Regions from separate parts of the Yersinia fenwicki genome, predicted to be linked through region 1. Evidence: predicted binding sites of a transcription regulator. Region 1 holds the regulator's gene; each other region holds the start of a gene.

Region 1 (7,661 bases):
TGGCACTTTTGTTTTTATCTACGTTATTCGAAGCTGTTTTTTTCCGTTCCTTAAGCAAGGCCGTCGGGATCAGTAACAGCAGAGTAATCGCTAATAGCACGACAAAAATTGAGCGCCAGCTGAAATGGTTTAATAACCAGGCGCCCAGTAATGGCGCGAGCGCAGGGGATAACGCCACTAATGGCATAATAGTCGCAAATACTCGGTTGGCTTTGCCATCGCGATAGCGATCGACCACTAATGCTTGCCAGCTCACCGCAGCGGAACAGACCCCCACCGCCTGAATAAAGCGCAAAATCAATAACTGCGCTGCAGTTTCAACCCATAAAACCCCCAGGCAGCCGATGGCAAATAAACCCAATCCTGCTAACAGTACGGGTTTGCGGCCTATTTTGTCCGAAACGGGTCCCCAGATAAGTTGGGCCATAGCGAAACCCGCGAGAAAGATACTGAGACTGGCGCTGATAGAGCCAGCGGAGGTTTGTAATTCTTGTTGCATAGCACCAAATGCGGGCAAATACATGTCAGTGGCCAGATACCCTAACATGCTCAAACCTGCCAGGTAGAACATGAAGCTCGACGTTGTTTTCATTGTTGTTTCTCATTATATCCATCGTCCTTGAAACCGCAGGGGTGTTAGCCGCCTGCCGGTGGTTCCAATGATTTTGGCTAAATTATAGTTTTTGCAGGTAAATTTTTGTTATTGAAAATTAATTGCGGGGGAGAATTCTAACGGCGAGATATTCTGTTGTGAAACGCTAATATTTGCGCCATGCTGTCAAAAAAATTGATATCAAATGTTCCGTCTAAAGGAAGTGCCAAACCATGTGGTCAGAATACTCATTGGATGTAGTGGATGCCGTTGCACGCACCGGGAGTTTCAGTGCTGCTGCGCAAGAATTACATCGCGTACCGTCTGCGATAAGTTATACCGTGCGCCAATTGGAGGAGTGGTTGGCGGTGCCACTATTTGCGCGACGCCATCGCGATGTAGAATTGACCGAAGCAGGTAAAGTTTTTATTAAAGAATCGCGTGATGTTATCAAAAAAATGAATGACACACGTCGTCAATGTCAACAAGTGGCGAATGGCTGGCGTGGGCAATTAAATATCGTGGTCGATAAGATCGTCAAACCTCAGCGGAGCCGCCGTTTAGTGTTGGATTTTTATCGTCATTTTCCCGATATTGAATTGCGGGTGCGCTATGAAGTCTTTAACGGTGTTTGGGATGCGCTAGTGGATGGGCAAGCGGATATGGCCATTGGTGCGACTCGTGCCATCCCTGTTGGCGGGCGGTTTGTCTTTCGCGACATGGGTTTTCTGACCTGGCATTGTGTCGTGAGTGTTAATCATCCTTTAGCGCAGCTAACCGGGCCACTCAATGACGATCAGTTGCGGCCTTATCCCTCTCTTTGTTTAGAGGATACTGCACGAAATTTGCCGAAACGAGATGCATGGACGTTGGATAACCAGCAGCGATTAGTGGCGCCGGATTGGGCACCGGGCATAGACTGTTTGTGTGAGGGGTTATGTATTGGAATGGTACCCGCTCATATGGTGTCGCCCCTGATTGCACAAGGGAAACTGGTGGCACTAACACTCGCGGAACCATTACCTGCTAGCCCATGTTGCTTGACGTGGGAGCAGAATAACCATTCCCCAGCTCTAGCCTGGATGCTGGAATATTTGGGTGACAGTGTCACGTTAAATGATGAGTGGTTAAGAGATGATAAGGGCACAGATGATGAGATTTGGCAGAATTAGCAGCCGGTAACAGTGCGCTACCGGCAGACTAAGTATTTAGCGGCGATAATCGCGGAATGGACCATCAGCAACAGAGCGGCGTTCGACCAGCTTAGGATGTACCTCAATCGTTTGAGGGTCTTCACGTTTGCTGATAATTCTGTCGAGTAACATAGCAAAAGCCGTTTCACCCAATCGCTCTTTCGGCTGATGAATGGTGGTCAACGCCGGTGAGAAATAGCGGGCATTACGCACATTGTCATACCCGATCACTGAAATATCTTGTGGCACACGCAAGCCTAATTCATCTGCGGCGCATATCGCACCCATTGCCATAATATCGCCACCACAGAACACAGCAGTCGGACGATGCTTTTGTGTCAGAATTTGATGCATGGCTTTATAGCCGGATTCTGGCTCAAAATCACCTTGAACTACCCATTCTTCTCGCAGGGTGATATTGGCCTCCTCTAATGCTTTTAGGAAGCCCTGATGGCGACCGCCACCGGTATTACGCGATAACTGGCCGGGGATAGCCCCGATATCGCGGTGACCACGCTCAATAAGATAACGGCCAGCTAAATAACCGCCTTCGAATGCGTTATCAATAATCGAGTCGGTAAAATCGCCACGGGCGGTTCCCCAATCCATCACTACCATCGGAATATTGCGATAATCCTCTAACATTCCCAGTAACTGTTCCGGATATTCAGAACACATCACCAATAAGCCATCAACACGCTTTTGTGCCAGCATCGCCAAATAGGCTTTTTGTTTATCCAGATTATTATGAGAGTTACACAAAATCAGCGTGTAACCTTTGCTATAACAGCTATTTTCAACCGCTTCGATCACTTCAGCGAAATAGGGGGCTTCACTGGATGTCGCCAATAAGCCAATTGATTTAGTATGATTAACTTTCAAACTGCGCGCCACAGCACTCGGCGAATAATGCAGTTCTTTAATAGCCGCCCACACGGCAGCCTTGGTGTTTTCGGCGACGAAACGAGTTTTGTTGATAACGTGCGAAACGGTGGTAGTAGACACACCCGCGTGTTTGGCCACATCTTTAATCGTTGCCATAAAAAGAATGACTCCTAAGCTCACCTGTTACAGCAGGTAAGTATTATGTTAATCGTTTGCCTGCATGACTCGAACACCGCTCAGACAGAAACAATATAGTAGGCTGGAGAGCTAAGTCAGATGGTCGTCTGAGTGTATTTATTAGACGTTATTAGTCGGCATACAGTTATGAACTGCGAATTTTGGCTGATCTGAAGGAAAAGTGGAAGAGGTAATCAATGTTATAAAGTGCGTAATGAGGACAAGATTTTTTTTCTTAACTGTGGGAAAATAATTTAACGCACTAACTATGTGCCTTTACCTTACTATACTTTAAATAATTCGAGTGAGTGAACCTAGCCGACGCACATGCGACTTGAAGTATAACGAGTATAAAAATTAACCGACTGAGGAGTTCTTATGGATACCAATTTGAAAATGTCGCTGATTACGACTGTTGGTGCGCTGGCGATGATTATTGCCTTTAGCTTCGTAGCGGTCATGAATTAATTAAGCCGCGTGCCGGTGTGAAGTGATAAGTAGGGCGGTTAACCCGCCCTTAATTATTTCTGCTGGTAATGTGATTACACGGCGTCTTTTGCTTCTCGTCTTTTCAGGCTAAGTTTTTCTCAACAAAAGACCAATTCACCAATGCCCAGAAATTCTCCAGATATTTTGGTCGCGCATTACGATAATCAATATAGTAAGCGTGCTCCCACACATCTACGGTTAACAATGGCTTATCAGTTGTCGTCAGCGGTGTTGCCGCATTTGATGTGCTGACAATAGCTAACGTGCCATCCGCTTTCTTGACCAGCCAAGTCCAGCCCGCACCAAAGTTTTTCACCGCTGCATCAGTAAATTGCTCTTTAAATTCAGCAAAAGATCCAAAAGATCGATTAATGGCATCGGCGACTTTTCCGGTGGGTTCGCCACCGCCATTAGGTGACAAACAGTGCCAGTAAAAGGTGTGGTTCCAGACTTGAGCTGCATTGTTAAAAATACCGCCACTGGAGGTTTTGACAATCTCTTCCAAGGATTTACCTGCAAACTCAGTATCCTTGATCAGGTTATTGAGATTTACTACATAGGTGTTGTGGTGCTTGCCGTAATGGTATTCAAGCGTTTCAGCAGAAATGTGGGGTTCCAGTGCATTTTGTGCATAAGGTAATGCCGGTAATTCAAAAGACATAGCTCTCTCCTTTCGGGGTTGCTCAGGGTGTTTGCTCTTCAAATCCGAACGTTAGCTCACTAAGATGTGGTGAGGAGCGGTTAAAATCATAATTGTTGTAGTTTTATTATGGGTATTAATCTTAACAACTTTTAACAGGAATGACAGGTATAACCACACCATTTGATGGGATATTGGCTGTTTGGAGTTTGGCTGCTCTATAAGCACCCGATAGGGCTACCGGGTGCGAGGTTTGGCTTAGCGGATAGTTTTCGGCGTCACAACACGACGCGCACCGACATAATGATCTTGCCAGTAGTCGTTATCTAGCATGCTGATACGAATTTCTTCACCGGTGCGTGGTGACTGAATAAATTTACCGTTGCCCAAATAAACGCCGACATGATCAGCAACACCGCGATTAGCAATATTGAAGAAAACTAAATCACCACTTTCTAATTCAGCGCGCTTAACCGGTGCCGCATCACGCAAATGATACATTTCATTAGCTGTGCGTGGCATTTTTATTCTGATGACATCTTTATAGGCGTAGTAAATAAGCCCGCTGCAATCAAAACCAGTATTAGGGGAGGTGCCACCCCAGCGATAAGGTTTTCCCACTTGCTTCATCAGTTTGCTCATTGCGGTCTGCTTAGCATGCTGGTAGCGTTTTTTGTGCGCAGGACTGAGTTTTATTTTACTGTTTGCTACTAATTCGGTTGCGGCTTTACCTTGGGCTTTATTGCGATGACGGCCATAAGCTACTTTTTCGGTTTTTTTAACTGTCGCTTTTTTATTGCTAGCAGTTTTAATATTCGCGTTTTTGCTACTAGTGATTTTTTTGCTAGTAGGTCTACTGACTTCCTGTACCTTTTTCTTAATGGTTTTGCTGGCGGTAGCTGCCGTTTTCTTTTTATCGTTGTTGGTCGCTATTTTATTTGTCACATTTTTATTATTAGTTTTATTGCTATCAATTTTGGATTTTTTAGTACTTTTATCAGCTTTACGCTTTTTACGGTCATCAGGACTGGCCTGGCTGACTTGGCCTTTTTTTTGCTCAGCCGAGACGTGAGCCTGCGGCGACGCATGTGCGAGGTTTAGAAATAGCTGGGTAAACAGCAGCACAAACAGCGTAAGTATTAAACGCATAATAACGCTACCAACCTTGGCCCTGAAATGAATACGAAGAGTCACAGTATTGCCGAAACTCCGGATATAAAAAAGCAGAGAGCTACAGGATTTTAGTCGATATTGTGAGAAAACGTTAATGGCGTCGCAATTGTTGTTTTTTCACACGGCTAATGGACTTAAATCAACCATACGTCAACGAGTTAGTCGACCCGAATTTCTGGCATCTCTCAGTGAAGATAATAATGAAGGTAAGGGATCAAAAATGTTATTCTAAATGCACATATTTGTAGCTGATAATATAACCCACAACTCACCGAGTAAAACCCCTGCAAAAGATGGCGTTTTATTCCAGTGGTGACAGTCGCTACAATAGGCTGGACGCAATAATAAAATAGCCCTAATGGATAGGTTCTAAGTATTGTAGCCACTAAATGGCTTGAGGAAGCAAGAAATGACGACGATTGATAAAATTCAGCGCCAGATAGCAGAAAACCCAATCCTGCTTTACATGAAGGGCTCACCAAAGCTGCCAAACTGCGGTTTCTCTGCTCAGGCCGTACAGGCGCTATCTGCTTGTGGCGAGCGCTTTGCTTACGTTGATATTTTGCAGAATCCTGATATCCGTGCTGAGCTGCCAAAATACGCTAACTGGCCAACTTTCCCACAACTGTGGGTTGACGGCGAGTTAGTGGGTGGTTGCGACATCCTGATGGAAATGTATCAGCGTGGCGAACTGCAACAATTATTGAAAGAGACCGCAGATAAATACCGTACTGAAGAAGAAAAGCCTGCAGCAGAGTAATGAACTGCCAGCTTAGGTAATAAACAAAAAGGTGGCTCTCAGGCCACCTTTTTTAATAGTGAATTTGCAATTATTGACTTGAGTTAGGTTACTCAGATTCACCCGCTGGTACCGGCCAGCCACCCAATTTCTTCCAACGATTGACCAACTCACAGAATAATTTCGCCGTTTGCATTGTATCGTACAAAGCAGAGTGAGCCTGGCTGCTATCAAATGGAATACCGGCCGTCAGGCAAGCTTTTGCCAATACGGTTTGCCCGAGAACCAGCCCACTAAGCGCAGCGGTGTCGAAAGTGGCAAAGGGATGGAACGGATTACGCTTCAAGCTGGCGCGTTCTGCTGCGGCCATCACAAAGCTGTGATCAAAATGAGCATTATGCGCGACGATAATGGCGCGGTTACACCCTTGTTCTTTGAGCCCTTTGCGTACGGCTTTGAAAATAGCATGTAATGCATCATGCTCACTCACTGCGCCACGTAATGGATTCGTGGGGTCTATTCCATTAAATGCCAGCGCTTCGGGTTCCAGATTGGCACCTTCGAACGGATCTACATGGAAATGTAGCGTTTCATCAGGCAGCAGCCAACCATCCTTGTTCATTTGCAAGGTGACGGCAGCAATCTCTAATAATGCGTCAGTTTGAGCATTAAAACCGGCGGTTTCTACATCAATTACTACGGGATAATACCCACGAAAACGGCCACTCAGGGCGTTAAGGTCACTTTTATCTGCCATCAGTTTCTTATCTTCATCGAATTCAGCACGCATTATGTCAAATTTTGGCGTGGGATGCAGGGGGATATCGCGATGAGAAAAAAGGCACCTCGCAGGTGCCTTCTTGCTAATCAGTTTCCGAGGCCGTGCCCGGCACTTTTATTCTCGATTAGCTCTATTTTGTAACCGTCTGGATCTTCGACAAAAGCAATAACAGTGTTACCGCCCTTCACCGGGCCTGCTTCACGGGTCACTTTGCCCCCGGCATCACGAATTTGGTCGCAGGTAGCAGCAACATCATCTACACCCAAAGCCAAATGACCGAATGCCGTTCCCATTTCGTAGCTGTCTACGTCCCAGTTATAGGTCAACTCGATCACTGAACCTTCACTCTCATCGCTGTAACCAACGAATGCCAGTGAGTATTTATATTCGGTATTTTCACTGGTCCGCAGCAAACGCATCCCTAATACCTTGGTGTAGAAATCGATGGAACGTTGCAGATCACCGACGCGGATCATGGTATGGAGTAGGCGCATAATACCCTCTATTGATGTATTGCCTGGATGGTAGGCAATAGTGAATGAAACCAAGTTTAAGTATAGCCTTGGTAATTAAACCAGTTCAATGGGTTACAGAAAATGAATAGACTACGAATGATAACGGCCAGGCATATTGCCTGACCGCGATCACATGACATGATTCACAACTAAGTAGGATTTACAGGGTTGGATAGTCGGTATAGCCCTTAGCACCACCGCCGTAGAAGGTTTCACCGTCAGGCTCATTCAGTGGTGCATTTTGCTGCAACCGTTCAACCAGATCTGGGTTGGAAATATAGCTGCGGCCAAAGGCAACGGCATCGATAAATCCTTTCTCAATCAGGTTTTCGGCTTTTTCTGCGGTATAAGCACCTGCACCAATAATCACCCCGTTAAAGCGGGCACGTACAGCATCGCGGAATGCATCTGAATAAGGCTTACCGCCGGCCCAGTCTGGCTCGGAAATATGCAGATAAGCGATATGGCGTTTGTTTA
Region 2 (7,661 bases), 2.0 Mb from region 1:
CTAAAAGACGTGCAGCAGATGATAAAAGGGATAGGTATGTCTGTATCGAAAGTTTTATTTATTACCTCGTTTTTAGGTGTCTCTATGAGTAGCAGCATTGCCGCTACTTTTACCGACAGTCTTATACAATGTAATCCTCAGTTTTTCGAAACGCTCTATCAGCAGCGTACAGCGCTGAAAAAAGTGGTCCGTGTCCAAGATGACCATAAAGCAATTGCCTGGGTGCCGGTGACGGATAAAGAAGGGACAATTGCTTACTTTACTCATACATTCCGCGATGGTGACTTGACCCTCTCCGGTTATTATGAGCAGAGTGAAGATCTAGGGAAGTTAGGTAAATATTATTTCTGGGGAGTATTAATTGATGAGCCTGTCGAGAAAGTTATCGCTTTAACGCCCGAAGTGAAATGGCAAAATAATAATGGACTTTATATAACTCATCCACAAATCAAAGTCGAACTGACACAACCATGGCAGCCGAATCCTTCAGCTATTGATGGTATTGCTCCAGCGAAAGATAGTGCTGAAAAGGTCGTGATGCTGAGTAACAAAAATGGCAAATCTTTGCTGAGCTGTTCCATTCAGGGCAATATCGATCGGGCTCTTCTGCTCCAGGAACGACCAGATATTGCCGCAGGGAATGAATAATGAAACGATTTTTTATTATTGCAGGAATAGCATGGTTAACAGGGTGCGCACCCCATGCAACTCAAAAAGTAGATATTCCTCCTCATATGGCTAAATTAGTTGATAATAAAGATACAACGACTTATTTATCTTTCGAAAGTATATCGCTTTATAATGGCAACGCTCATCTACGCCAGTTTTATTTAATCAATAACTATAAAGAGGCTACTGTTATTTCCAAATCAGATGGCGTATCGATCAAAAGTTCGAGTGCTATTAATGTTATCAACTGTGACAGACCAGAACGCGCAATATTCGACAGAGTGTATTTTTCTGAGCTTTTCGCTAAAGGAAAGGTTATCGCCAAACGCGATAGTATTGGGCAATGGGAAAGCTTCCCAGAAAAGTCGATCGCCGGAATTATTCGCGAAATAGTCTGTAATGTCCCTACAGAGAAATTAAAGGATATCTCCTTAAAAAATAAACAGCAGCCATTAATACACTAAATTATCATCTCGGGCAGAGTTTACTCTGCTCGCAGAGCGTAACGTCATGTTTCATCTCACGGCGCCATAAACAAAAATATTTTTTATGCTTATAATCAATACTCTGATATTCCTCCCATGGAGATTGATCATGGTTATTGTTCATCATCTGAATAATTCACGTTCACAACGAATCTTATGGATGTTGGAGGAACTGCAAGTTCCTTATGAGTTGAAGCGCTATGAGCGCGATCCTGGTAGTTTACTGGCACCTCCGGAGTTGAAAAAAATCCATTCCTTGGGGAAATCACCGGTGATTACTGATGGCGATCTGACACTGGCGGAATCGGGTGCCATCATCGAGTATTTGCAGGAAACCTATGATGCGCAAGGCTTGTTTAAGCCCACCGGCCATTATGATCGACAGCAATTTCGTTACTGGATGCATTACGCCGAAGGCTCATTGATGCCATTGCTGGTGATGAAGCTTATCTTTAGCCGTTTCGGTGGGCCGCCTGTTCCGTGGATTATTCGTCCGGTCGCCAAAGCATTGGGTGATGGGGTGCAGAAAAATTATCTGAATAAGCAAATTGCTACTCATCGCGATTATCTGGAACAGTATTTAGAAAAGAATCAATGGTTTGCGGGAAGTGATTTCAGTGCCGCAGATATTCAGATGAGTTTTCCTATTGAGGCAATAAATATGCGCAGCGGCCTTGTGGGGTTCCCGAAACTGCAAGATTTCTTAGTGCGTATTCATCAGCGCCCAGCTTATCAACAGGCGATTGAAAAGGGCGGCGCGTTCAAATTAGAAAACGGATAAGCCTATCAAGAGTTAGATAAGAAAAACGGGTGTGAGCTCGCTCACACTTCGTTTCCCGCCTTCATGTAACTCGAATTACATGCCCCCAGACAAATTAATGTAAGAAAATGCATTAAATGCCGCTTTCTGATGTTGATTAGTCGCTGTGAATAGCTAGATAATCGTTTGCTTTGAATTTCATCTACCCTAAACTTCGATTTTTTCAGTCATGTGTGTTTCCAGCTAATCGTTTGCTATTTTCTCCGTCATATCGACATTGGGGGAATTGGCGAGTTTATCGGCATGGACGGAAACGATTACGTATGGAAAGGGCGCGTGACTTGTTGACGACTTTTAAATGACACACAGGGGACATAACCATGTCTAGCAACAATCCTCAAGTGAACCAGGCTGTAAAGCCGAAGAGTTCGCTTGATGCGTTTTTCAAGCTTAGTGAACGTGGCAGTAATGTACGTCAGGAAGTGCTGGCCGGTCTGACGACCTTTTTAGCGATGGTCTATTCGGTCATTGTTGTGCCGAGCATGTTGGGTAAAGCGGGCTTCCCACCAACAGCGGTATTCGTTGCCACCTGTCTGGTCGCGGGCTTAGGTTCTTTGCTGATGGGCTTGTGGGCGAACCTACCGATGGCGATTGGTTGCGCCATCTCATTGACAGCATTTACTGCATTTAGCTTGGTATTAGGCCAACATATCAGTATTCCCGTGGCTCTGGGGGCGGTATTCCTGATGGGGGTGCTGTTTACCATTATCTCCGTGACGGGGATTCGCTCGTGGATATTGCGTAATCTGCCAATGGGGGTGGCGCATGGCACCGGAATTGGTATCGGCCTGTTCCTGCTGCTGATTGCTGCTAACGGTGTCGGTCTGGTTATCAAAAACCCAATTGAAGGTTTACCGGTCGCGCTGGGCGCATTTACCTCTTTCCCCGTCATTATGACGTTATTAGGTCTGGCAGTGATTTTTGGTCTGGAAAAACTGCGGGTGCCGGGTGGCATTCTGTTGGTGATTATTGCCATCTCAATTATCGGTTTGATTTTTGATCCAAGTGTTAAGTATCAAGGATTGTTTGCCATGCCAAGTCTGGCAGATGAAAACGGCAACTCATTGATTTTTAGTCTTGATATTATGGGCGCGCTGAAACCCGTGGTGCTACCAAGTGTGCTGGCACTGGTGATGACTGCGGTGTTTGATGCCACTGGCACTATCCGTGCGGTAGCAGGGCAAGCAAACTTGTTGGATAAAGACGGCCAGATTATCAGTGGCGGTAAAGCGCTGACTTCTGACTCCGTCAGCAGCATCTTCGCCGGTTTAGTGGGTGCAGCGCCAGCGGCAGTTTACATTGAATCAGCGGCCGGTACTGCGGCAGGCGGCAAAACTGGCCTGACAGCGACCGTCGTCGGTATCTTGTTCTTGCTGATTCTGTTTCTCTCACCACTCTCCTATTTGGTTCCAGCTTATGCAACTGCTCCGGCCCTGATGTATGTCGGTTTGCTGATGCTGAGCAACGTTTCTAAACTGGACTTTGAAGATTTCGTTGATGCTATGTCTGGCTTGCTCTGCGCGGTGTTTATCGTGCTGACTTGCAATATCGTGACCGGTATTATGCTGGGCTTCAGTTCATTGGTGATTGGCCGTATTTGCTCCGGTGAATGGCGTAAGCTGAATCTTGGCACTGTAATTATCGCTGTGGCGCTGGTGGCATTCTACGCTGGCGGTTGGGCAATCTAAGCCTTGAGTCTTGGTTGGCATCGGGATGAATATGTTCCCGATGCCATTACGCTCGATAATACCCCTACTTTCTTTGTATTTTCTTGCCATCAATTACCGATTTTTTTCCCCATTGCACAAAAAATTGATCTACTATCAAAAGCTGCACGTCGCCCCTGTTTGTGGGTGAGTACGATCAGGTTTTGTGTTGCGTTGAGTTGAGTCTAAGGAAAGCATGGAAATCTTTTTTACAATCCTCATTCTGATTTTAGTGGTGTCGCTTTCTGGCGTTGTCACGAGAATGTTACCGTTTCAAGTTCCCCTCCCTCTTATGCAGATTGTCTGTGGTGCTTTGTTGGCCTGGCCCCACTTTGGTTTGCATGTTGATTTTGACCCGGAATTATTCCTGGTTTTGTTTATTCCGCCGCTACTGTTTGCTGATGGCTGGAAAACACCGACGCGGGAGTTTATTCACCACGGGCGGGAAATATTTGGTTTGGCTTTGGCCTTAGTATTGGTCACAGTGGTGGGTATCGGTTATCTGATTTACTGGATGGTGCCTGGTATTCCGCTGGTTGCCGCCTTTGCGCTGGCGGCAGTGCTGTCGCCTACCGATGCCGTTGCATTGTCTGGTATCGTGGGGAAAGGGCGTATACCTAAATCAATTATGGGCGTGCTGGAAGGGGAGGCATTGATGAATGATGCTTCCGGTCTGGTGGCGCTGAAGTTTGCTATTGCCGTTGCCATGGGCACTATGGTGTTTACAGTGTCCGGCGCGACGCTGGAATTCCTGAAAGTAGCGATTGGTGGCCTGCTGGCTGGTGTGGCCGTTACTTGGCTATACAGTAAGTCGCTGCGCCTGATGAGCCGCTGGAGTGGCGATGATCCGGCAACACAAATCGTCTTATTGCTGCTGTTGCCATTTGCCTCATATTTGATTGCAGAACATATTGGTGTGTCCGGTATTTTAGCCGCAGTGGCGGCGGGTATGACCATTAGTCAGTCTGGTGTGATCCGCAATGCTCCGCTCACCATGCGATTACGTGCCGACAGTGTATGGTCGATGCTGGAATTCGTGTTTAACGGCATGGTGTTTATCCTGCTGGGCCTACAATTACCGGGGATTCTCGAAACCTCAATTGTGCAGGCTGAGTTAGATCCGACGATTCAAACCTGGAATCTGTTTGCCGACGTCGCCATCATTTATGGTGCATTGCTGGTGCTGCGTTTTGGCTGGCTGTGGTCGATGAAGAAACTCAGTAAGCGTTTGTTGAGCAAGCGGCCATTGGAGTTCAGTAATTACACCACCCGCGAACTGTGGGTTGCCTCGTTTGCCGGGGTGCGTGGGGCAATTACACTGGCCGGTGTGCTGTCCATCCCTTTATTCCTCAGTGATGGTTCGGCCTTCCCATCCCGTTATCAATTGGTGTTTATCGCCACCGGCGTCATTTTGTTGTCGGTGATTGTCGGGGTTATTGCTTTACCGCCATTATTGCGCGGCGTAATTGTTGCCGATAAAAGCGCTAGCCGCGAAGAGATTCGTTTGGCGCGGGCGGCAGCGGCAGAAGTGGCGATTGTCAGCTTGAATAAAATGGAAGAACGCCTGGCGGCCAGCAGTGAGGAGAATATCGATCCTGAATTGCTAAAAGAGGTCAGCTCTCGCGTCATCGGGACTTTGCGTCGACGAACGGGCAGTAAAGATGAAATCGAGAACACTTTACTTATCGAAAATCTGGAGCGGCGCTTTCGCTTAACCGCGCTGCGGGCTGAACGCGGTGAGCTGTATCATTTGCGTGCTACACAGAAAATCAGCAACGAAACTCTGCAAAAACTGTTGCACGATCTGGATTTGCTGGAAGCGCTGCTGATCGAAAAAGAAGGTTAATATTCTTCAATCCGGCTACTGATCAGTAGCCGGTTTTATTTCCACCAACGAACCATTGGGCCAAAACTCACGGCAGCGGTTAATCCACGCCTGCGCACTGTGAGAAAGGTAACTTCCCTGACGCCAGATCAATCCTAATTGCCAAGGCATCAATGGTTCTAATGGTAGCCATAACAGTGCATTTTTATCCAGCCGCTGACAGATAGGTTCCGGTAAAATGGCGATCCCAATATTGGCTTGTACCATCGCGGCCAGAAAGTCCCACTGACCGCTGCGCACGGCGATTTGCGGTGTAAATCCCCCGGCAGCAAAAGCATCCATTAGCTGGCGATAGAGGGCAAAATCTTCGTTATAAATCAGGATGGATTGGTCAGCTAACTCAGGAATACTGAGGGTGGTGCGATTAAGCCAAAACGGGGTGCGCGGCACCACCACACACAATGGATGACTGAACAGCGGTAATGACGTTAGCGGTAAATCGGCATCAGCGGGGAGGGCCGTTAGGGCTAAATCCAATTCCCCAGAGAGCACCGCCTGTTGCACAGTTAAACCGCCAAATTCAGCAATTTGCAGTTCTACTCCGGGGTAACTGCCGCGAAATTCACTGATAAGTACCGCCATTTGCGTGCCAACCATCGGCGGAATGCCTAGACGTAGCTTGCCTTTCTTTAATGAGCTAATGTCTTCCAGCTCCGCTCCCAACTGCTGAAACTGGTCGAGAATCACCAGCCCACGCTGATAAACTGCCTGCCCGCTGTCGGTCAAATGCAGACGTCGCCCCTCACGCGTCAGTAAACTACACTCCAACTCATTTTCCAGATTGCGCAGCATTTTGCTGAGGGTGGGTTGAGTGACAAACAACTTCTCCGCAGCTCGGGTGAAGCTTTGCTGGCGCACGACTTCGACGAAATAACGCAGTGTTCGGATATCCATTATTTTTCCTGTGAGCGGAGCGGAAAAGTATGCCATTTAGGCATGATTCCAATGATTTTAATTCATTTTCCGCAAGGTTGCCCGCGGCCTATACTGAGCACTGGTAAAATTTCCCATCGGGGTTTCTCATGTCATTGGCGTTACGCAGTTTTGCGCCGTCTGTTCTCATGCGTTTACAGGTACCGGTTCAAGTAGCACTGTATGCTGGGATATTTATTATTTCTGATCAACTGGTTAGCGTTTTCCATCTACCATTACCCGCCAATATTGTCGGCATGCTATTGCTGCTGGCTATGATTATGCTGCGGATTTTGCCGGTGCGCTGGGTTCAGGCTGGTTCACGTTGGTTGTTGGCTGAAATGCTGTTGTTCTTTGTTCCTGCGGTCGTGGCGGTGGTAAATTATGCTCAGTTGATCATGGTGGACGGTTGGAAGATTTTTGCCGTTATCGCGGTCAGTACCTCACTGACCCTGGCGGCAACGGGTTTGGTGGTTGACCGGGTTTACCGTTTTGAGGTGTGGCTACAGCGCCGCAAGTCTAATCATCATGAATGATTTTATTATCAGTATTGCGTGTTTCCTTGCCACGCTGGCACTGTATTTCGCCAATAAAAAACTCTATCGCCGCCGCCGGTCATTATTGCTGATGCCCTTGGTATTGACGCCGATGGTGTTGGTGTTGCTGCTGGTGGTTACCCATATCTCTTATCAGGATTATATTGGTGAGACGCATTGGTTATTGTGGCTATTGGGGCCAGCAACCATCGCGTTTGCGGTGCCGGTTTATGAGAATCTGTCGATTATTCGCCGCCACTGGTTGTCTCTGACTGCGGGAGTTATCACCGCTATTACCGTGGCGGTGGTCAGCTCGGTGTGGCTGGCGAAGTTATTAACGCTATCGGAAGAGGTGCAGCGCAGTTTAGCGGTGCGTTCTATTACTACACCGTTTGCATTGGAAGCGGCAAAACAGCTGGGTGGGCAACCGGATTTAGTGGCACTGTTTGTGGTGATTACCGGGGTATTCGGGATGGCGGTAGGGGATTTGCTATTCCTACGCCTTTCTGTGCGCAGTGGTTTGGCAAAAGGCGCAGGCCTTGGGGCTTCTTCTCACGGAGCAGGCACGGCTAAAGCGTATGAGATGGGGCAACAGGAGGGCGTGGTATCCAGCCTGGTGATGATGCTGGCCGGTATTATTACAGTTAT
Region 3 (7,661 bases), 2.3 Mb from region 1:
GGGAAAGTATTGAACACGGCTGATAGCATGGAGTTCAAACCATTCGCCAAAACCCCCCCTTTTAAGCGCTTCATATACAGTGGGCCATGAACGGGTTGCTCTGAGACATCCGAGGTCGCCGTGATATCCCCGATGGTCTCAAGTGAGGTCACCATGAAGATAAGCATTAATGGCACCAGGAGGTTCCAGTCAAAAGATAAGCCATAATAAAGCGGCGTTGGGATGGTGATCAGTGCGGTGTCAACGACAGGGCGACTCTCTGGTAGCATGCCCAACGTCCACGCCAGTAGGTAACCCACTGCCATGGCGATAACCAGTGAGGCGACACGTAGATACGGGTTGCGCTGGCGGTTTAATAAAATTATGACCACGAGTACTGCGCCCGCCAACATGAGGTTTTTAGGTGAACCAAATGTATGGTCGCTCATCGCAGCATAACCGCCGCCAATAGAGGTCAGCCCAACCTGAATCAATGACAGGCCGATAATCATCACTACAATACCGGATACCAGTGGGGTGATAATACGGCGCGCCAGATGCAGGAAACGGGACAATATAATTTCAGTACAAGATGCGACCATTAAGGTACCGAACAGGGCGGCCATCATAGTCGGGATATCTGCCCCACCGTTTTTTAGCGCCAAACCACCCATAATCAGTGGAGAAACAAAGTTAAAACTGGTGCCTTGAATGGATAGCAGGCCAGAGCCAACCGGCCCCCAAGTTTTAATTTGCAGCAGCGATGCCAGGCCAGAGGCAAACAGGGACATGCTGATAATTCGTTGAGTATCTTCCGCTGGCAGCCCTAGCGCCTGACAAATCAGTAAGCCAGGAGTGATTACCGCGACAAACATAGCCAGTAAATGTTGGCCTGCGGCAAACAGTGTTTGCGCGAGTGGAGGGCGGTCTTCTAAACGATAAATTAATTCGCTGGGGCGAGTGGTTGCCTGCTGTGGTGTATCAAGTTCGGCGGATTGCGTAGACATGGAGTGGCATTCCCGGATCGGCAAAGAGGGCATTTTAATGATCCGCCTCACAAAAGCAATCGGTTGCGCTGCATTTTTTTAAATATTTATACCCATGCTTGTTCATGTTTTTCTTTTACTAAACTTGTAATTAGGGGCATTTTTTTTTCTAATCGCCCCCTCTTACTGCTTTGGCGTTTATTAAGGAACTGTCTAACGTCATATTTTTATTCGATATTTCAATCGCATGGAGTACCAAGATGTTTCATCTCGATACCTATGGCACGCTAGTCGCAGCCTGTTTGGTTTTATTGTTAGGCCGAAAACTTGTACAAACTGTCCCTTTTCTAAAAAAATATACCATTCCTGAACCGGTTGCAGGTGGTTTGCTGGTGGCTTTTATGATGCTGCTGATGCAAAAGACTCTCGGTTGGGAAATCAGTTTTGATATGTCGCTGAAAGATCCCTTGATGCTGGCATTCTTTGCAACAATCGGCCTGAATGCCAATCTGGCCAGCTTACGTGCCGGCGGTAAGGCCTTGAGTGTATTTGTTTTTGTCGTCGTAGGCCTGTTACTGATGCAGAACGCGATTGGTATTGCTCTCGCGAAAATGATGGGGTTAGACCCACTAATGGGTTTATTAGCCGGTTCAATTACATTATCAGGTGGACACGGCACTGGGGCTGCGTGGAGTAAAGTTTTTGTTGAGCGCTATGGCTTTGAAAATGCAACCGAAGTGGCTATGGCCTGCGCGACATTTGGTCTGGTTCTGGGTGGGTTGATTGGCGGCCCGGTGGCTCGTTATTTGGTAAAACACTCTTCCACGCCAGATGGTACCCCAGAGGATAGCGAAGTCCCTTCCGCTTTTGAAAAACCCTCTGCCGGCCGCATGATCACCTCATTGGTGTTGACCGAAACTATCGCCATGATCGCAATTTGCCTCATGCTTGGCCAAGTAATTTCTGCCGGGCTGCGAGGTTCGATGTTTGAATTACCGACCTTTGTCTGTGTGTTATTCGTCGGGGTTATTCTCAGTAACTCGCTGTCGGCAATTGGCTTCTATAAAGTGTTTGATCGTGCAGTCTCGGTGCTGGGCAACGTCAGTTTGTCACTGTTCCTGGCAATGGCGTTGATGAGTCTAAAGCTGTGGGAGCTGGCGTCATTGGCATTGCCGATGTTGGTTATTTTGTCGGTACAGGCATTGGCAATGGCACTGTACGCTATCTTTGTCACTTATCGATTGATGGGTAAAAATTATGATGCGGCAGTGTTAGCGGCGGGACATTGTGGTTTCGGTTTAGGCGCGACACCAACGGCTATTGCCAATATGCAGGCCATTACTGACCGTTTCGGCCCATCACATTTAGCCTTCCTAGTGGTGCCAATGGTTGGTGCATTCTTTATTGATATCGTCAATGTTATCGTGATTAAGCTATATCTGTTACTGCCAATCTTTCCCGCAATAGTGGGATGATTCCATTGTAAGGTCATAGTCTTAAGGGGCGGTTTTTTCCGCCCTTTATTCATCAAGCATTTGTATAACGCGTTCGCTCTGGTAGCCAGCGTTCTATCAATGCCTGCGCATGTTCAGGATATTGTTGATGCAGATGGCGAGCTACTCGTTGCACTTCTGGGATCATCGCCTGATCGCGCAATAAATCAGCCACTTTAAACTCGGCACTGCCAGTCTGACGTGTGCCTAAGAGCTCGCCGGGGCCACGTATTTCCAAATCCCGCTGAGCAATAACAAAACCGTCATTACTATCGCGCAACACTTGCAAACGCATCTGAGCTGTTTTGCTCAGCGGCGTTTTATACAGCAAAACACAGTGTGAGGCGACAGCACCGCGACCAACACGGCCACGTAACTGATGTAATTGCGCTAACCCTAATCGCTCTGGGTTATCGATAATCATCAAACTGGCATTCGGAACATCAACTCCAACTTCTATTACTGTGGTGGCAACCAGTAACTGCAATTCACCTTGCTTAAAGGCCAACATAACAGCCTGTTTTTCCGCCCCTTTCATCCGTCCATGAACCAAACCGACTTTAATCTCCGGCAAGGCGATTTTCAGCTCTTCGCAGGTGACTTCTGCAGCCTGAGCTTCTAATAGTTCAGATTCTTCAATTAAGGTACAGACCCAATAAGCTTGCCGCCCCTCTTCTAAACAGGCATTTTTGACCCGTTGAATAACATCACTGCGGCGGGTATCCGGAATTGCCACTGTCGTGACCGGGGTTCTACCCGGTGGCAGTTCGTCGATGACTGAGGTATCAAGATCAGCATAGGCCGTCATGGCCAATGTTCGGGGAATAGGCGTCGCGGTCATAATCAACTGGTGCGGATGGAAGCCTTGCTCCTCACCCTTTTCCCATAATGCGAGCCGCTGATGAACACCAAAACGATGTTGTTCATCAATAATAACGAGTGCTAATCCCGAGAATTGCACTTGTTCCTGAAACATGGCGTGAGTCCCCACGACCATGGCGACCTGGCCGCTAGCGACAGCATCTTGTTGTGCCAGGCGCGCTTTACCTTTTTGTTTCCCGGCCAACCAACCAACTTCCAAACCTAAAGGCTCCAGCCACTGGCGGAAAGTATTCGCATGCTGTTCAGCCAGTAATTCAGTCGGTGCCATCAATGCAACCTGCTTACCATGTGCAATAGCCCGCAGTGCAGCCAGTGCGGCAACCAGTGTCTTGCCAGAACCCACATCCCCTTGAATCAGCCGCATCATGGGGAAGTTATGCGTCATATCTTGCTCGATCTCTGCCACGACCCGCTGCTGGGCATGGGTTGGCGTGAAGGGTAATGCTGCAAGAAAACGTCGTTTAAGTTGTTCTTCGGGTAACAGTGGTAGCGCCCGATAGCTCTGCGCTCCCGCCCTGACTGCCAGCATGCTGAGGTTATGGGCTAGCAACTCTTCCATTATTAAGCGTCGCTGTGCGGGATGTTTGCCTTGCTCTAAATCAGCTAATTGAATATCTGCTGGTGGACGATGCAAAGTATGAATAGCTTCTGGCAAGCTGATCAGCGAGCGGCTTAATTCAATCGGTAGCAGTTCGGCAATAACACTGGAGTCCAGCATCGCCAGAGCTTGATCAATCAGTTTACGCAGTGTTGCCTGACGAATGCCTTCCGTGGTGGGGTAAACGGGGGTCAATGACTCCTGCAATTCAACGCCAATACTTTCGCCATGCACACGATATTCAGGATGGATGATTTCCGGGCCAGTATTACCTCGTTTAGCCTCACCATAGGCAATCACATGCTTGCCTGGAGATAAGCTGTTTTTCATCGCGGCATTGAAGTTGAAAAAGCGCAGCGTAAGCACACCGCTACCATCGCTGATTTGGCAGGTCATCATGCGGCGGCGGCCAAAACTGATATCTGAACGGAGAACTTCACCTTCAACAGTGACCGACAGTCCGGGCAACAGATCGCCAATCCGGTATAACCTGGTGCGATCCTCATAACGTAACGGAAGGTGAAGTAACAGATCTTGAATGGTTTCCAGCCCCATCTTTGCCAGCTTTCCAGCCTGACTTGCGCCAACACCGGAAAGTGTACTGAGGGGTACGGCATCCAGTAGGCGGCCTTTCATCTAAGACTCCGTGGATTGCATAGCAGACCACCATTGCAAATCGGCAATAACCTGACCCTGCTCATCAATATAAGGCTGAGGAAGCCCTTTACGTTTAGCCACTTGCGCCAGCACCGGATAGCCACCTTCAAATAATAGTCGCTGCTGCTCATCTTCTGACAAAATACTCTGAGTTCGTTGATACATACCGGCATTCTGTCGTTGGCGCTGCGCTTCATATAAAATTAGCGCTGAAGCGACTGATACATTCAGTGATTGCACCATCCCGATCATCGGAATAATGATGTCTTTATCTGCCATTGCCAAGGCTTCTTTAGATATACCGGTTTTTTCCTGCCCCATTAAAATACAGGTTGGACGGGTATAATCAATTTCCCGGAAATCTACTGCTTTATCAGATAGATGAGTCGCGAGTATTTGCATGCCCTGCGACTTCAGATGGGTAATGGCATCGGTAATATGAGAGTGTGTTTTTACCTGAACCCAGCTGTTGCTACCGGCTGCCGAAGAGAGCCGGGTGTACATTGCAGGAGTAGGCCAAATCGCATGAATCTGATGAATACCGACGGCATCAGCAGTACGAATAATCGCGGATACATTATGAGGTTTATGTACTTCTTCCAGGCAAACCGTTAAGTCCGGCTGCCTGGTCGCAAGCATTTCACAAATCCGCGCATAGCGTTGAGGATTCATAGGCGTTAATTACGGTTACGGCTGACTTTGACCACGTCTGGCATGATACGAATTTTACGCATAATGTTAGCCAGATGGACTCGGTCACGAGTAGTCAGGCGAATAAAGGCACTGTATACCCGGCCATCTTTCTCTTCAGTATTTAGGCTTTGAATATTAGATTCCGCCGCATTAATCGCTGCGGTTAGATTTGCCAAGGCACCTTGCTGATTGAACATATCGACTTTTATTTCAGCAATAAACTCTTGCTCAGTCTCTTGGTCCCATTCAACCGCCATAAACTTCTCAGGCTCTTTCTGGTAGCCACGGATATTCCGGCAGGATTCATGATGGATAACCAAGCCTTTACCCGGACTGATATGGGCGATAATTGGGTCACCCGGAATCGGACGGCAGCACTTGGCAAAGGTAATCAGGACTCCATCGGCGCCTTTAATTGCCAGATTACGTGTGCCAGAAGTTGCCAGTGTGGATGGGTCACCCAGCAGGTTTTTAGCCACCACCACACTCATTGCATTACCCAAGCCAATTTCCGCCAACAGATCATCCAGCGTAGCCAGCTTCATGCGATCCAGCTCATGTTTGATATTTTCTTCAGGAATATCAGACAGTTTTCGACCATTCCCTAAAGCATGATTCAGTAATCGGCGGCCAAGGCTTACCGACTCATCACGTTTCAGGTTTTTTAGCAATTGACGAATTTTGGCGCGTGCTTTAGAGCTGACAACAAAATTCAGCCAGGCGGCATTAGGTCTTGCACCTGGAGCGGTAATTATCTCAACAGTCTGACCACTGCTCAGTGACTGAGAAAGTGGATAGGGCTGGCGGTCAACACGCGCGCCAACACAGGCATGACCAATATCGGTATGCACAGCATAAGCAAAATCGACAGGCGTTGCACCGGCAGGGAGTTCAACAATGCGCCCTTCCGGAGTGAAAACGTAAATCTCATCAGGGAACAAATCAGATTTTACACTTTCAATAAATTCAAATGAGCTGCCCGCGCTTTGCTGTAACTCCAGCAAACTTTGCATCCAGCGCTGAGCGCGGATCTGTGCGGTGGTGCCGGACTCACCTTGCTCTTTATAAGCCCAGTGTGCTGCAACCCCCATTTCAGCCATCTGATCCATATCTTCAGTACGGATTTGCACTTCTACCGGAACCCCATGAGGGCCGATTAATGAGGTATGCAATGATTGATAGCCGTTAGCTTTAGGGATGGCAATATAATCTTTTACTCGACCAGGACGCGGTTTATACAGACTATGAGCCTGCCCCAACACCCGATAGCACGTATCGACTTCTTTAACGATAACCCGAAAAGCATAGATATCCATGATGGAGTGGAAACGCTGCTCCTTCAGATTCATCTTGCAATAGATGGAATAGAGATGCTTTTCTCGACCACTGACACGGCAAGGTATCCCCGCCTCCGTCAGACGCCCTTCAATCTCCGCCAGAATTTTTTGAATCATCTCTTTGCGGTTACCACGAGCAGCTTTCACCACTTCTTTAATCACGCGGTAGCGATTGGGGTAGAGCGCTTCAAAACCCAGCTCTTCCAGCTCGGTTTTTAAATGATGAATACCCAGCCGGTGGGCAAGTGGGCTATATATTTCAAGGGTTTCTCGGGCAATACGGCGACGCTTATCCGGGCGTAAGGAGCCCAGAGTTCGCATATTATGGGTGCGGTCAGCCAGCTTGATCAAAATGACGCGGATATCCTGTACCATCGCCATGATCATTTTGCGGAAGTTTTCCGCCTGGGCTTCTTTCTTATCACGAAAGTTCAGTTTATCGAGTTTAGAGACACCCTCGACCAGCTCGGCTACGCTTTTCCCAAACAACTGCTCCATATCTTGATATGTGGCAGGAGTATCTTCAATGACGTCATGTAACAGTGCCGCCATTAAGGTTTCGTAATCGAGCCGCATCTCCGCGAGAATACAAGCCACAGCAACCGGGTGAGTAATATAAGGCTCACCACTGGAGCGTGTCTGACCCTCGTGAGCATCACGCGCGACAAGATATGCCTGTTTGAGGCGCTTAATCTGCTCCTCTGGCAGGTAACGTTGAATCAGCAGATTCAGGCTTTCAAACAGGTACAAGGCAAACTCGCTGTCTAATTAACGACGACCTTCAGCAATAGCGGTTACCGCTTGGATCTCTGCGGCTTCCTGCTCTTGCTGTTCTTGGCGTTCACGTACATCGAGAATCTGATTAGTAATCAGGCCTTCTTCGATTTCACGCAACGCAATCACAGTAACTTTATCGTTTTCTTCTGGAACCAGTGCGTCTTTACCGCCGGACTGGATTTGACGTGCCCGACGAGCAGCGACCAACACCAGGTCAAAACGGTTACCAATTTTCTCTACAGCGTCTTGAACAGTTACG

The links. The regulator PurR, encoded in region 1, represses purine synthesis genes. The targets are predictions, from matches to a motif close to CANGCAAACGTTTGCNTG.
Region 2: a site for PurR is predicted at 2,221-2,238, ahead of ACF3VQ_RS01670 (NCS2 family permease). Genes of this name have one in related genera too.
Region 3: a site for PurR is predicted at 1,039-1,056, ahead of gltS (sodium/glutamate symporter). Genes of this name have one in related genera too.

The regions. Positions count from the first base shown of each region.
Region 1 covers NZ_CP170755.1:2,329,217-2,336,877, reverse strand. Annotated here, with positions in the region: gene punC (purine nucleoside transporter PunC) at 1-592, opposite strand, end outside; gene punR (DNA-binding transcriptional activator PunR) at 826-1,764, shown strand; gene purR (HTH-type transcriptional repressor PurR) at 1,801-2,826, opposite strand; gene ACF3VQ_RS10765 (YnhF family membrane protein) at 3,226-3,315, shown strand; gene sodB (superoxide dismutase [Fe]) at 3,419-3,997, opposite strand; gene ACF3VQ_RS10755 (C40 family peptidase) at 4,235-5,125, opposite strand; gene ACF3VQ_RS10750 (Grx4 family monothiol glutaredoxin) at 5,559-5,909, shown strand; gene rnt (ribonuclease T) at 5,998-6,645, opposite strand; gene gloA (lactoylglutathione lyase) at 6,756-7,163, opposite strand; gene ACF3VQ_RS10735 (alkene reductase) at 7,345-7,661, opposite strand, start outside.
Region 2 covers NZ_CP170755.1:374,603-382,263, forward strand. Annotated here, with positions in the region: gene ACF3VQ_RS01655 (hypothetical protein) at 37-648, shown strand; gene ACF3VQ_RS01660 (surface-adhesin E family protein) at 648-1,133, shown strand; gene ACF3VQ_RS01665 (glutathione S-transferase family protein) at 1,264-1,935, shown strand; gene ACF3VQ_RS01670 (NCS2 family permease) at 2,295-3,662, shown strand; gene ACF3VQ_RS01675 (Na+/H+ antiporter) at 3,877-5,526, shown strand; gene ACF3VQ_RS01680 (LysR substrate-binding domain-containing protein) at 5,542-6,459, opposite strand; gene ACF3VQ_RS01685 (CidA/LrgA family protein) at 6,588-7,013, shown strand; gene ACF3VQ_RS01690 (LrgB family protein) at 7,006-7,661, shown strand, end outside.
Region 3 covers NZ_CP170755.1:4,628,281-4,635,941, reverse strand. Annotated here, with positions in the region: gene ACF3VQ_RS21090 (uracil-xanthine permease family protein) at 1-986, opposite strand, end outside; gene gltS (sodium/glutamate symporter) at 1,226-2,440, shown strand; gene recG (ATP-dependent DNA helicase RecG) at 2,493-4,574, opposite strand; gene trmH (tRNA (guanosine(18)-2'-O)-methyltransferase TrmH) at 4,575-5,267, opposite strand; gene spoT (bifunctional GTP diphosphokinase/guanosine-3',5'-bis pyrophosphate 3'-pyrophosphohydrolase) at 5,273-7,375, opposite strand; gene rpoZ (DNA-directed RNA polymerase subunit omega) at 7,394-7,661, opposite strand, start outside.